4 regions of the Bacillus sp. 01N45 genome follow, and region 1 is predicted to be linked to each of the others. Evidence: riboswitches for the same ligand, from Rfam matches in the RefSeq annotation. Region 1 holds a riboswitch; each other region holds the start of a gene.
What was found. A riboswitch is a leader RNA that binds a small molecule or an ion and turns the genes downstream of it on or off. The one in region 1 is predicted to bind S-adenosylmethionine.

Region 1 (3,159 bases):
TTTTTTTATCTCGCTTAAGTCATACCATTGACGAAAAAGTTGTTTCATGATTTCACCTCCAACAAATGTTTTAATTGGGTTTGAACATCGTGAAATGTTTCAAACGGTGTATAAGCAATATAATTCTCTTCACACTTTGTAATAAGGAAGTCACGAGCGAATACTTTATCTGCTTGTTTCGCAGCTTGTAAATCAGTAATTGAATCTCCAATCACAATATGGAAGTCATTCGTATCACTTAATTTACGGATTAAAGATGATTTGCATAATCCGCAATGATTTTGACAATGATGATCACAAGGATGAGGCCACTTAACTGTAATGAATTCACTTGAAAAGTCTGTTTCATTACAGTAAATTTGCTCTTTTGGAATGATTCCTTGTAAGAGTGGATAGACGAAGAAATCCATTCCACCTGATATAACGTAAAAAGAAATGTTATTTTCATTTACAAATTGTATAAATTCATAAAAACCACTACGGATTTCAGCAGTTTTTATTAAAAATTGAATCATATCATCGTGTAGACTAGTAGGTATTAATTGAAATAATTGAGAAACACCTTCTTGAATAGACAGCTCTTGTGATAAAATTTTATTCTTTACTCCTTCGGCTTCTGGTGGTGCGAATTTTTCCATAATGGACATAATGTTATCATTATTTGTAATCGTGCCATCGAAATCACAAAATACTTGAATACTCATAATTTCACCCCATGAGAGGGATTTCCCCATATTTGTAGTGCACTATGCAAATTTATGTCATCTACTTCATGGAGTGGTGTATTTTGCAAAGTAGCATTAATTGCAGTACGGAAAGCTTTACCGCCCCCTTGCGCCCCACTCGGATGTCCATGTATCCCGCCGCCAGCATTAATAACAACATCTTTACCGAAATCTCGTACAATAAAGGGAACGAAACCAGGGTGAATACCAGCAGACGGAACAGAAAAACTCTTCTTGAAAAATGCATCGTCTTCAGTTAAATGTTTTGAGATGGCAAGAGCCTCCTCTTTTTCTAGTGCAACACTTCCGTATGGAGATGGGAATAATGAAAAGTCAGCCCCAGCATAACGTAGTAGCTTTCCTAGTAATAATGGAGAGGAAACTCCATATAACTTGGATGATGAATAAGCACCACTTACAGCAGGATGTGCCATAATAGGAACTGGGATTTCATCATCTTCTGCAAGTGATTGTAGTACATCTAGTCCGTAAGCAAATACATTAAATAATAGAATATCTGCCCCAGCTTGCACTGCGCGTTTCGCATTTTCTTTTAAATCAAAAGTTCGTCCTGTTAAATTTACGGCATATAACGTTTTATGTCCGTATGTTTCATATACGGATTGTAAAACTTCTTTTCCAGATACAATGCGTTTCGTAAGTGGTGTTAATGTATTCTCAAATAATATTTCATCATCTTTTACTATATCTACACCACCAATTGCTTGATCGCGTAATTGCGTTTTTAAATACCCAATATTTCGTCCAATCATTCCTTTAAAAATACTCATTAAAAGGGGACGCTCATGCACTTGTAAAAGATTTCGAATACCATCTATCCCGAATTTTGGACCAGGGAAATATTGTTTTAACTCGTCTGAAAATGTTAAGTCGATTAATTTCACTTCACCATCAAGTGATAGCTTTCCGAATGTAGTTGTTAAAATTGCTGGTAAGTCCGGACTGAAGTTTAATAAAGGATATTCGATTTTAATAATCCCGCGTTTAACTTTTTTACGTAAATACGAATTGGTATGTTCTTGTTCAGCTAGTTCCTCAACATGAATGACGTTGCCTTTATGCTGTTTTAATTGTTCTTGCAATAAGTGTGGCAAATGAGTCCAAGAGCCAATTGTTAAACCGAGTGCAATTTGCTCGGCTTTTTTTTCTAAGTTATGTGAATCATCATGGATTAAATACGTTGCTATAATTCCGCTCATTGTTAAAACCTCCTAGTTAAATAAAAAAACCTCTCAGCTAAGGAGAGGTTTTTTTACAACCAGCTCCTTATCTGTCAGCATAATGCTGCGAGAATTAGCACCGTGTCTACAATTGTAGATCGGTTGCCGGGTTTCGTCGGGCTCGTCCCTCCACCTGCTCTTGATAAGAAGTATTTAGAAATGTTTAAATTTTTAAGATAACTGAATTTTGTCAGATATTTTTCATGTTGTCAATTACTTTTTGAAAAAATTTAATTTATCAATTCGATTAATGGCTTCTCTTAATCTATCTTCTGTATGCAAGAGACCAACACGGACATACCCTTCGCCATGTTCACCAAATCCAACACCAGGAGCAACTGCAACGTGTGCTTTTTCTAGTAAAATATTAGAAAATTGCTCAGATGTATATCCTTTCGGAACAGGAAGCCATGCAAAGAATGAGCCTGTTGGAATGTCTACATTCCAACCAATTGAGTGACAAGCTGAAACAAGAGCGTTTCTTCGAGATTCGTAACTATTTACAAGGTCTATTACGCAAGACTGTGAACTTAATAGTGCTTCGCGGGCAGCATCTTGAACTGCACCAAAAATACTAACATACATATGATCTTGTAATAAGTTAATTGTCTCAATCACACTTTCATTCCCCACAGCAAAAGCGATGCGCCATCCAGCCATATTGAAAGTTTTCGATAGAGTGTAAATTTCAATACCTGTATTTTTAGCACCGTCTGCTTGCAAGAAACTAACAGGTTTTTGACCATCGAATCCAATAGCACCGTAAGCAAAATCATGAACGACTAATATATTATGTTCATTAGCAAAATGAATGGTTTCATCAAAGAAACCTTTTGATGCAGTAGCACCGGTAGGATTATTTGGATAGTTTAAAAACATTAACTTTGCATGCTTAGCGGTAGCGGCATCAATTTTTGTATAATCTGGTAAAAAATTATTTTCTGCAATAAGCGGCATTGTTTCAAATTGTGCTTTTGCTAAAGCAACTCCTGATAAATAATCTGGATAGCCTGGATCTGGAACGAGAATAGTATCACCAGGGTTTGTAAAACAAAGTGGTAATTCTACTAATCCAGCTTTTCCACCAAACAAAATAGCAACTTCTGTTTTTGGATTTACTACTACATCATATTCGCGTTGATAGAATGTTGCCACGGCTTCTTTTAAACTTTCGTGTCCGCGAAATGGTGGGT
Region 2 (3,159 bases), on a different contig from region 1:
AGCTAGACGCTGATCTTCAGCACTTAATTGTCTATGCGTTGTGCTAGCAGGATGTATAACACAAGTTCGTGCATCCGCTACATGCGTTACGAGAGTTGCTAGTTTTACATTTGCGATAAATTCTTTCGCTGCTTCTAATCCGCCCTTAATGCCGAATGTTAAAACACCACTAGCACCTTTTTTCAAATACGTTTGTGCTAACGAGTAATTTTCATTGCTATCTAATCCCGGATAATTCACCCATTCAATACGTTCATGGTTAGCAAGCCACTTAGCAACTGCGAGAGCATTTTCACTATGACGCTCCATTCTTAAATGTAGCGTTTCTAAGCCGATATTGCTAATATACGCATTGAATGGGCTCATACAGTTTCCATAGTCTCTTAATAATTGAACACGTGCCTTCACAATATACGCTGCTGCACCAAAATTTTGAACGTAACTTACGCCGTGATAACTTGGATCCGGTTCAACAAGTTCAGGATATTTCCCATTTGTCCAATCAAAGTTCCCTCCGTCAATGACAATGCCGCCTAAAGAGCTTGCATGACCATCAATATATTTCGTCGTAGAATGAACGATAATATTTGCTCCGTGCTCAAATGCTTGGCATAAATAAGGAGTTGCTAATGTATTATCCACGATAAAAGGTACTTCTAACTCTTTCGCTGCATCTGAAAATTCTTTGAAATTTAAAACGTTCATCGCTGGATTTCCTAACGACTCTGCATAAACAAGTTTCGTCTTATCATTAGCAAGGGCCACAATTTCATCAGCACTTAAATTCGGATTAAAGAACGTAACGTCAATACCAAGCTTACGCAAACTCACTCCAAATAAATTAAACGTTCCGCCATAAACTGTGGAAGAACAAAGCAAGTGGTCTCCGCTACTACAAATATTTAAAACAGCAAGCATAATAGCAGCCTGCCCAGAAGCCGTTGCAACAGCTCCTACACCACCCTCTAAATCCGCTAACTTTTGCTCAAATGCAGCTAAAGTAGGATTTCCAATACGCGTATATATATATCCTTCTGCCTCTAAATTAAATAGCGCTGCTAAATCATCTGAAGTATCGTATTTATACGTTGTACTTTGATAAAGTGGCAAAACACGCGGTTCACCATTCTTTGGTGTATAGCCACCTTGCACACAAATTGTTCCTTTTCCCCATGATTCTCCCATCTCTCATTCTCCTTTCTTTTATACAAAATAAAAAACTGCTCCTTTCCTGAAAACAAGAAAGGAGCAGTTTGAAAACACGCTCTAAAGGCTCTTTCTTATCTTTCAGGATTATTACCTGCAGGATTTGGCACAATTCCGTTATACGGCTGTTGCCAAGGTTTCATCGGGCCTGTCCCTCCACCTTTTCTTGATAAGACTATGCAATTACCGTTGATTTTATAGCAATAATTTCCTAATGTCAAACAGTTTTTCTGAATGTTCTAAATTAAATACAAAGAATTTGACATGCATAACAAAAGAAATATATTCCATATCCATTTGAAAAAGACCTTTTAAAACCCACGATTACTATATAAAATTAAGTAAGTAGTTTAACTGTATACATTTCAAATTCTCACGAGACCTCAATATATTGAATAAGCCCACCTCTCAAAAAGATACTATACATATTCCTTTCACAGTAGCATATTTAATCCTTTCGACATTAAAACTTACATAACGGAGGTATAACATGACAAACACAAAGGACATGCACTATATACTCGTCCTATACGGCATTCTTTTAGGCTCTATAGTAGGAGCTACAGTCTGGCTATTTTTAGTTACAATAAATATCGGCATTCACTTTATTTGGGGATACTTACCTACTATTTTCTCTTCTCCCCCGTATTACACTATTTGTGTAACAACTATCGGTGGTATTCTCGTTGGTTTAACCCAAAAATACTTCGGCATATATCCACGTCTTATGCCGGAAGTGATGGGTGAATATAAAAAAACTGGTAGAATTGAATACCGTTTTGTACATAAAGCTACTTTAACTGCGATTATCGTTTTAATATTTGGAGCTAGCTTAGGTCCCGAAGCAGCACTTGTTGGAATTATCGGTGGACTTTGTACATGGGTAGGGGATCGCTTTACATTTGCCTTAAAAGGAATGAATGAACTAACAGAGGTTGGAATTGGCGCTACTTTAAGTGTAATTTTTAACGCGCCATTATTCGGTTATTTAGCTCCAAATGAAAATGAGGGTGAGCAAATTAACGAATTTTCTAAAGGAAAAAAAGCAATTGTATATTTAGCTACCACTTTCGCTGGCTTTTCCGTTTATTTATTACTTAGTAAATTCGATAATCGCGGATCCTTTATCGTTGATTTTGGGGAAGGTTCCCTTTCTCTTAATGAATGGATCGCCTTTCTACCACTTGCTAGTATTGGTGCTATAGTTGGTTTCTTTTATTTCAAATTTGAATTCACATTAGAGAAATTAATCCATCCCTTCAGGGAATACAAACTATCACTTGGAATTATCGGTGGTATTTTATTAGGAATTACAGGAACTTTTCTCCCGTACACGTTATTCTCAGGAGAACATCAATTAAAAGATTTAGTCGTTGAATGGAGTCATTTATCTTTCTGGGTACTACTTCTTTCAGGTGTTTTAAAATTATGTATTACTGCCGTTTGTTTAAATACAGGTTGGCGCGGTGGACATATTTTCCCAATTATATTTGCTGGATCTAGTATCGGATATGCTATAGCTTCCATTATCCCGATAGATCCAATCGCTTCGGTAGCCATCGTCACGACAGCAATTTCAAGCTATGCATTAAGAAAACCAATTGCTATAACATTACTATTACTCATGTTTTTCCCGCTCAATTTACTATTACCGATGCTTGGAGCGGCAGCGATTGGTAATGCATTTCCACTTCCTAAAAATAACGAAGCTGCAAACGAATAAAAATAGGCAGTAGGGACAAAAGTTCCACTGCCTATTTTTATTACACACGTTGCTTCAATAACGCGTATAACTCTTCAAAATTTTGTACTTCATATGTTGGCACAATCTCGCTATTATTTGATTTCTTTTCTGGATTAAACCAACAAGTATCAATTCCCGCTACATATCCACCTTTCATATCAGCACTTAACGAATCCCCAATAATGAGCCCTTCTTCAGGGGAAAAATTA
Region 3 (3,159 bases), on a different contig from region 1:
CTATTCATAAACTTCATTTTAAATTATGCTGTTTTGTGATACTCTTTCTTTCCCGCTACTTTAGAAAACCTCGGGAAACCAATTAATATAGAAATAATTCCACATACTCCAACTAAGATAGGATAAAACGCATATGGTAACAATTCAATCGGAGATAACGCCGCAAATCCTGCTGCCGTTAACATTTGCGCACCATACGGAATTAACCCTTGCACACAACATGAGAAAAGATCTAATACACTCGCTGATTTACGAGGATCAATTTCATATTGATCTGCAATGTTTTTCGCAAGTGGACCTGTAAAAATAATAGAAATCGTATTATTCGCTGTACACATATTCGTCATACTCACTAAGCCAGCGATACCGAACTCTGCTCCTTTTTTCGAACGAATGTTACGAGTTAAAATATTCATTAAATATTGAATACCACCATTATATTGAATCAGTTCGACCATACCACCAATTAAAATAGCAAGTAATACTAACTCCATCATACCGCCCATTCCAGTCGTTACACTTTTAAAGAAACTCTCTAACGTGTAACTCCCATCTAAAAGACCTATAACGCCGGATAGTACAGTTCCACCAGTTAACACAATAAGTACATTCCAACCAAGCAATGCTGTAATAAGTACTCCTGCATACGGTAAAATCTTTATCCAGTCAAAGCTATGCGCTTTAATCTGCGTGTCACTTCCTAAAGTAACGATTACTAATAGTACAACTGTAATAATAGCTGCTGGTAATACAATTAAAAAGTTCGTTTTAAACTTATCTTTCATTTCTGTTCCTTGTGAACGTACAGCTGCGATTGTTGTATCTGAAATAAATGATAAATTATCCCCAAACATCGCCCCACCAACAACAGTAGCCATCGTAAGTGCAATAGAGATATCAGTTTGCCCACTAATACCTACAGCAATTGGTGCTAATGCAGCAATTGTTCCCATTGAAGTTCCCATCGCTAATGAAATAAATGCCCCTATAACAAAAATTCCAGCTACGATAAATCCTTGCGGTAAAATGGATAACGCTAAATTAACTGTAGAATCAACGCCGCCCATCCCTTTTGCTGTTTCAGAAAATGCTCCTGCAAGTACAAAAATCAGAACCATAATCATAATATCCGGGTTCCCTGCACCTTTAGCAAATCGTTCTACTTTTACATTAAAACTTTCTTTACGATTCATTGCTAAAGCGACTCCTACAGCAATTGAAATTGCTACAAGTATCGGCAATTTATAGAAATCACCTGTAATAATTCCAGAACCAATAAATAGCGCCAAAAATATCCCAAGTGGTAATAAAGCCAAACCATTTCCTCTCGTTTCTTTCAAAGTACCATCTCTCCCTAGTTTCAACCTTTTTCTAATGAATAACAAAAGACCTCTTCCAATGAGAAGAGGTCTTATACATCTATAAGGAACGCTCTTCTCATCTTTCAAGCACATGCTTGCTGGATTTGGCACAGCACTCTGAAATCGAGTCCGCTGCCGAGGCATCGTAGGGCCAGTCCCTCCGCCTCTCTTTATAAGAAGGTTTCATATTTATTTTTTAATAATAATTTCTTCCCTAACTTTACTCGCTTACAAAACAAAAGTCAATTATTTTTTGTATAGATTTTTTTGGTAATTATACAAAAATTTGAATACAACAATCATTTTAACTTTTTGATTTCTTCTTCCAATATTGAAATCCAATAAAATTCACTATTTTTTATTGCATCTATTATCCATTTCGTAGTGTACCAAGCTAACTCATACTCTTCTTTTGTAACATCGCCACTTTTATAAGCATCCTCTAGCTCATCTTCATCCAATATATACATTTTACCGTTCGGTAATAACACTACATCTAAATATAAATCATCAAAATACGGTAAACCACGGTCGTCAATTTTATATTCTTTCGCCACATCGATATAATATTGCACTAATTTTTTCTGATCATCTAACATAGCTGTAATCGCAAAGTTTTTCCCGTCTATGAAATATTGAATCCACGTATATTGATTCCCTGCGATACAAAGTTCTTTACTATCATATTCTTTACAACTAGGTTCTCTTACCTTTTTTATTTCTAATATTCCTAGCATTCCTTCTTCCACTTGCTTAACCGTATAATCCTTCTCTATTAGTCGCTTCCACGAAGAACCGTCACCATATTTACGTTTCATTACGTCCGCTCCCCTTCTATATAGAAAAGCCCCCACATATTATGTGAGAGCTTGTTCAAATTATAATTAAGCTGCTTGACCTTTTTCAGAAATCTCTTTCAAATAAGCTTGTCCTTTTTCAGCGTCATATTGACCTTCCCACTTAGACATAACTACAGCTGCTAAAGAGTTTCCTACAACGTTAACTGCTGTACGAGCCATATCTAAAATACGGTCAATACCAGCGATAAAGGCTAAACCTTCAGCTGGAATACCTACTGTACCAAGTGTTGCTAATAATACAACGAATGATACGCCCGGTACACCCGCAATACCTTTTGATGTAACCATTAATACAAGTAATAATGTAATTTGTTGTGTAATGGATAATTCAATACCGTACATTTGCGCTAAGAAAATTGCTGCAATTGCTTGATATAAAGTTGATCCATCTAAGTTAAATGAATAACCTGTCGGAATAACGAAAGATGTAATTGCTTTCGGACAACCGAATTTCTCCATTTTCTCCATGATTTTTGGTAAAACTGTTTCTGAACTTGCTGTAGAATATGCTAAGATCAGCTCGTCTTTTAAAATCTTAAAGAATTGGAAAATGTTAATTCCAAATAGTTTCGCTGTAAGTCCTAGTATGACTACAACGAAGAAAATCATCGCACCATATACAACTATGACTAATTTCCCTAATGGAATTAATGAAGATAAACCAAACGTCGAAACTGTTACACCAATTAATGCGAATACACCAAACGGTGCAAATTTCATAACTTGGTTAGTCACGTAAAACATCGCATCTGCTACACCTTGGAAAAATTGAAGAACCGGTCTTCCTCTTTCACCAATCGCCGCAACTCCTAAACCAAATAGTACAGAGAAGAAGATAATCGCAAGCATATCGCCCTCAACCAATGATTTCATAATATTCGTTGGAACGATATTCACAAATGTATCTGCAAACGAATGACTTTGTACTTGAGCTGTTG
Region 4 (3,159 bases), 190 kb from region 1:
TATTAATGGCATAATCCCAATAAAAATAGGTTGTTCCAAATGCTTTGTCGCTTCATACACTTCTTCAATTAACGCGATATCATAAATTGGCTGAGTTAAGAAATATTCCGCTCCAGCATCTATTTTCCGTTCCATTCGCTTAACCGCTGCTTTTAAATGTCTTACATGCGGATTAAACGCACCTCCCACTGAAAACCTTGTTGCTGGACCAATTGATTTCCCTAAAATCGAGCGCCCGTCGTTCATTTCTTTAATCATTTTAATGAGCTCAATAGAGGACAAATCATATACAGAAGTGGCACCTGGAAAATCACCAACGCGTGCTGGATCCCCAGTTAAAGCTAACACCTCTTCCATACCTAACGCTGATAGGCCTAGTAAATGAGATTGTAGTCCGATGACGTTATGGTCTCTACACGTTAAGTGCGTCAATACCGGAATATCGTGCTTCGTTAATAATGCCCCCATTGCCATATTCGAGATGCGAGGCGATGCTAATGAATTATCTGCTAGAGTAATAGCATCTGCCCCAGCTCTTTTCAATGCTCTTGCGCCTTCAAAAAATCGCTGCGTATCTAACGTTTTCGGTGGATCTAATTCCACTACTACTGTCGTTTGTTTTTTTGCTTTCTCTGCTAATGTGACATGAGCTTTTGAACGTTTCTCGTGTGTATGAACTACTTTCGGTCTTTGAATCGTATCCTTTTCTATTACAGGTGTAACATTTGCAATTGCACGTTTCATACTTTCAATATGTTCTGGAGTCGTGCCACAACAACCACCTAATAACCGAATACCTTGCTCAATAAATTTCGGTGTCATCGCTTCGAAATAAGCTGGACTTCCCTCATATACGTAACGTCCCTCCACATAATTTGGGAGACCTGCATTCGGATATGCTGACAAGTAGCCATTTTGCGGAATCGATATCATTTTAAAAGCTTCCGTCATGTGAAGTGGCCCTAGTTGACAGTTCAATCCAACGACATTTGCACCGTAATCTAAAAGCTGTTTTAATATTTCATTTACATCATTTCCATTTTGAGTTGTACCTGCCTCATGCAATGCTAATTGAGCTACAATTGGAATATTCGTTTGTTTTCGTAACACCTGAACAGCATGAAGTAATTCAAACTCATCATAGAAAGTTTCTAATAGCAGTCCATCAACCTGTTCTTCTAGTAATGCACTTGCCTGTTCCAGTAACATAAATTCTCTTTCCATATCAGTTGTCGTAACAGCTCCGATATGTTTCATACCACCAATTGTTCCTAAAATTGCATTTCTGTCTGTAACAGATGCTTTCGCCAGTTTTACTGCGGCTCTATTAATTTCAGTAACTTGATTTTCTAAACCATAAATACGTAATTTCGCTTCATTTGCTCCGTACGTATTTGTTTGAATCACATCAGCCCCAGCAGCTACATATTGCTTATGAATCGATATAATTAAATCTGGATCAGATATATTCAATTCTTCAAAACTACTTTGCAAACCATGTGAATGTAATAACGTCCCAACCGCACCATCACCTATTACAATTCCTTTTGATAATAAATCTAGTAATTTCACAAATCTCCCTCATTTCTATCAATATAAAAACCCCCTCTTCACTTTGAAGAGGGGGACATAATTGTTCCTCCTCTTATTATGCAAAACATTCGTTTTGCAGGTATTAGCACCGTTTCAAACATTTCGTTTGAAGGTTGCTGGGTTTCACAGGGCCTTTCCCTCCACCGCTCTCAATAAGAGTTTGTCTTTATTATTTTATTTATGTAGCTAAAAGGAAATACGTTCCCCTTTTAACAATGTTTGTTAATTTTTTAATAAATTTAGCATGCACAAATGCAAAAGTCAATGACACTTGCGGAAAAATAAAAATTATTTAAAATAAAGTTGCAATTCAATTATCTTTTGTTGTAAAGTTAAAAACATAATAAAAATTTCATACGAACATTCTTATCTAGAGAGGTAGAGGGACTGGCCCTATGACGCCTCAGCAACCATTAACATTTGTTAATAAGGTGCTAATTCCAGCAAATTGTGAAAGATTTGACAGATGAGAAGAAGACTCTATTCAAACCGAAAGCCTTCTTCTTTAGAAGGCTTTTTTTATTTTACCCCGATTGGTGAGAGCTAATAATCAGTGGGGGATGCCCCCCTCACTGATTAAAGTTTCACTTTACATTCACTTAATTGTTAATTTAAAAAGGAGGAATTTTCACATGTCAACTATTGAAACAAAACTAGCACAAATCGGAAACCGGAGCGAAACTACAACAGGAACTGTTAACCCACCTGTTTATTTTTCAACTGCTTATCGTCATGAAGGAATTGGTAACTCTACTGGCTTTGACTATTCACGAACTGGCAATCCAACTCGTGGTCTTTTAGAGCAGGCAATCGCAGACTTAGAATATGGTGAACAAGGTTATGCCTGTAGTTCAGGGATGGCAGCTGTTCTCCTCGTCCTCTCCCTATTCCGTTCTGGAGACGAACTTATTGTATCCGAAGATTTATACGGGGGCACTTATCGATTATTTTCTGAGCACGAAAAAAAGTGGAATGTTCGATGTAGATACGTAAATACACAATCTATTAAACAAATTGAGCAAGCTATCACAACTGAAACGAAAGCTATTTTCATAGAAACTCCAACTAATCCGTTAATGCAAGTTACTGATATTGCCGCTGTCGCAACTGTAGCGAAAAGACACGGACTACTTCTTATTGTAGACAACACATTCTATACGCCTTATATACAGCAGCCATTAACAGAAGGTGCCAACATTGTACTTCATAGCGCAACGAAATATTTAGGGGGACATAACGATGTCCTAAGCGGACTTGTCGTTGCAAAAGGAAAGGAACTTTGTGAGGAAATCGCTCATTATCATAATGCCTCTGGTGCGGTCTTAAGTCCATTTGACTCATGGCTATTAATTCGTGGTATGAAAACGTTAGCGCTTCGCATGAGACAACATGAAGAAAATGCAAAAGCAGTTGTTGCTTATTTAAATGATGAAGACGGGGTGACAGATGTATTTTATCCTGGAAGAGGTGGCATGATCTCATTTCGTCTGAAAGATGAAACATGGATTAATCCATTCTTACAATCTTTATCCTTAATTACATTTGCTGAAAGTCTTGGTGGTGTTG

Region 2: linked by a shared signal. The riboswitch ahead of AC1DMU_RS15685 (bifunctional O-acetylhomoserine aminocarboxypropyltransferase/cysteine synthase) and the one ahead of mtnW (2,3-diketo-5-methylthiopentyl-1-phosphate enolase) in region 1 are both predicted to bind S-adenosylmethionine.
Region 3: linked by a shared signal. The riboswitch ahead of AC1DMU_RS08845 (Na+/H+ antiporter NhaC family protein) and the one ahead of mtnW (2,3-diketo-5-methylthiopentyl-1-phosphate enolase) in region 1 are both predicted to bind S-adenosylmethionine.
Region 4: linked by a shared signal. The riboswitch ahead of AC1DMU_RS02800 (bifunctional homocysteine S-methyltransferase/methylenetetrahydrofolate reductase) and the one ahead of mtnW (2,3-diketo-5-methylthiopentyl-1-phosphate enolase) in region 1 are both predicted to bind S-adenosylmethionine.

Annotation. Positions count from the first base shown of each region.
Region 1 covers NZ_JBFTQW010000001.1:339,650-342,808, reverse strand. The annotation lists gene AC1DMU_RS01695 (methylthioribulose 1-phosphate dehydratase) at 1-48, opposite strand, end outside; gene AC1DMU_RS01690 (2-hydroxy-3-keto-5-methylthiopentenyl-1-phosphate phosphatase) at 45-704, opposite strand; gene mtnW (2,3-diketo-5-methylthiopentyl-1-phosphate enolase) at 701-1,945, opposite strand; SAM riboswitch class I at 2,010-2,115, opposite strand; gene AC1DMU_RS01680 (aminotransferase class I/II-fold pyridoxal phosphate-dependent enzyme) at 2,180-3,159, opposite strand, start outside.
Region 2 covers NZ_JBFTQW010000006.1:94,256-97,414, reverse strand. The annotation lists gene AC1DMU_RS15685 (bifunctional O-acetylhomoserine aminocarboxypropyltransferase/cysteine synthase) at 1-1,185, opposite strand, end outside; SAM riboswitch class I at 1,278-1,382, opposite strand; gene AC1DMU_RS15680 (chloride channel protein) at 1,697-2,929, shown strand; gene AC1DMU_RS15675 (YjjG family noncanonical pyrimidine nucleotidase) at 2,970-3,159, opposite strand, start outside.
Region 3 covers NZ_JBFTQW010000003.1:213,252-216,410, forward strand. The annotation lists gene AC1DMU_RS08845 (Na+/H+ antiporter NhaC family protein) at 24-1,340, opposite strand; SAM riboswitch class I at 1,435-1,540, opposite strand; gene AC1DMU_RS08850 (ribonuclease FAU-1 family protein) at 1,661-2,179, opposite strand; gene gltP (glutamate/aspartate:proton symporter GltP) at 2,246-3,159, opposite strand, start outside.
Region 4 covers NZ_JBFTQW010000001.1:527,450-530,608, forward strand. The annotation lists gene AC1DMU_RS02800 (bifunctional homocysteine S-methyltransferase/methylenetetrahydrofolate reductase) at 1-1,572, opposite strand, end outside; SAM riboswitch class I at 1,643-1,752, opposite strand; SAM riboswitch class I at 1,957-2,066, shown strand; gene metI (cystathionine gamma-synthase/O-acetylhomoserine thiolyase) at 2,226-3,159, shown strand, end outside.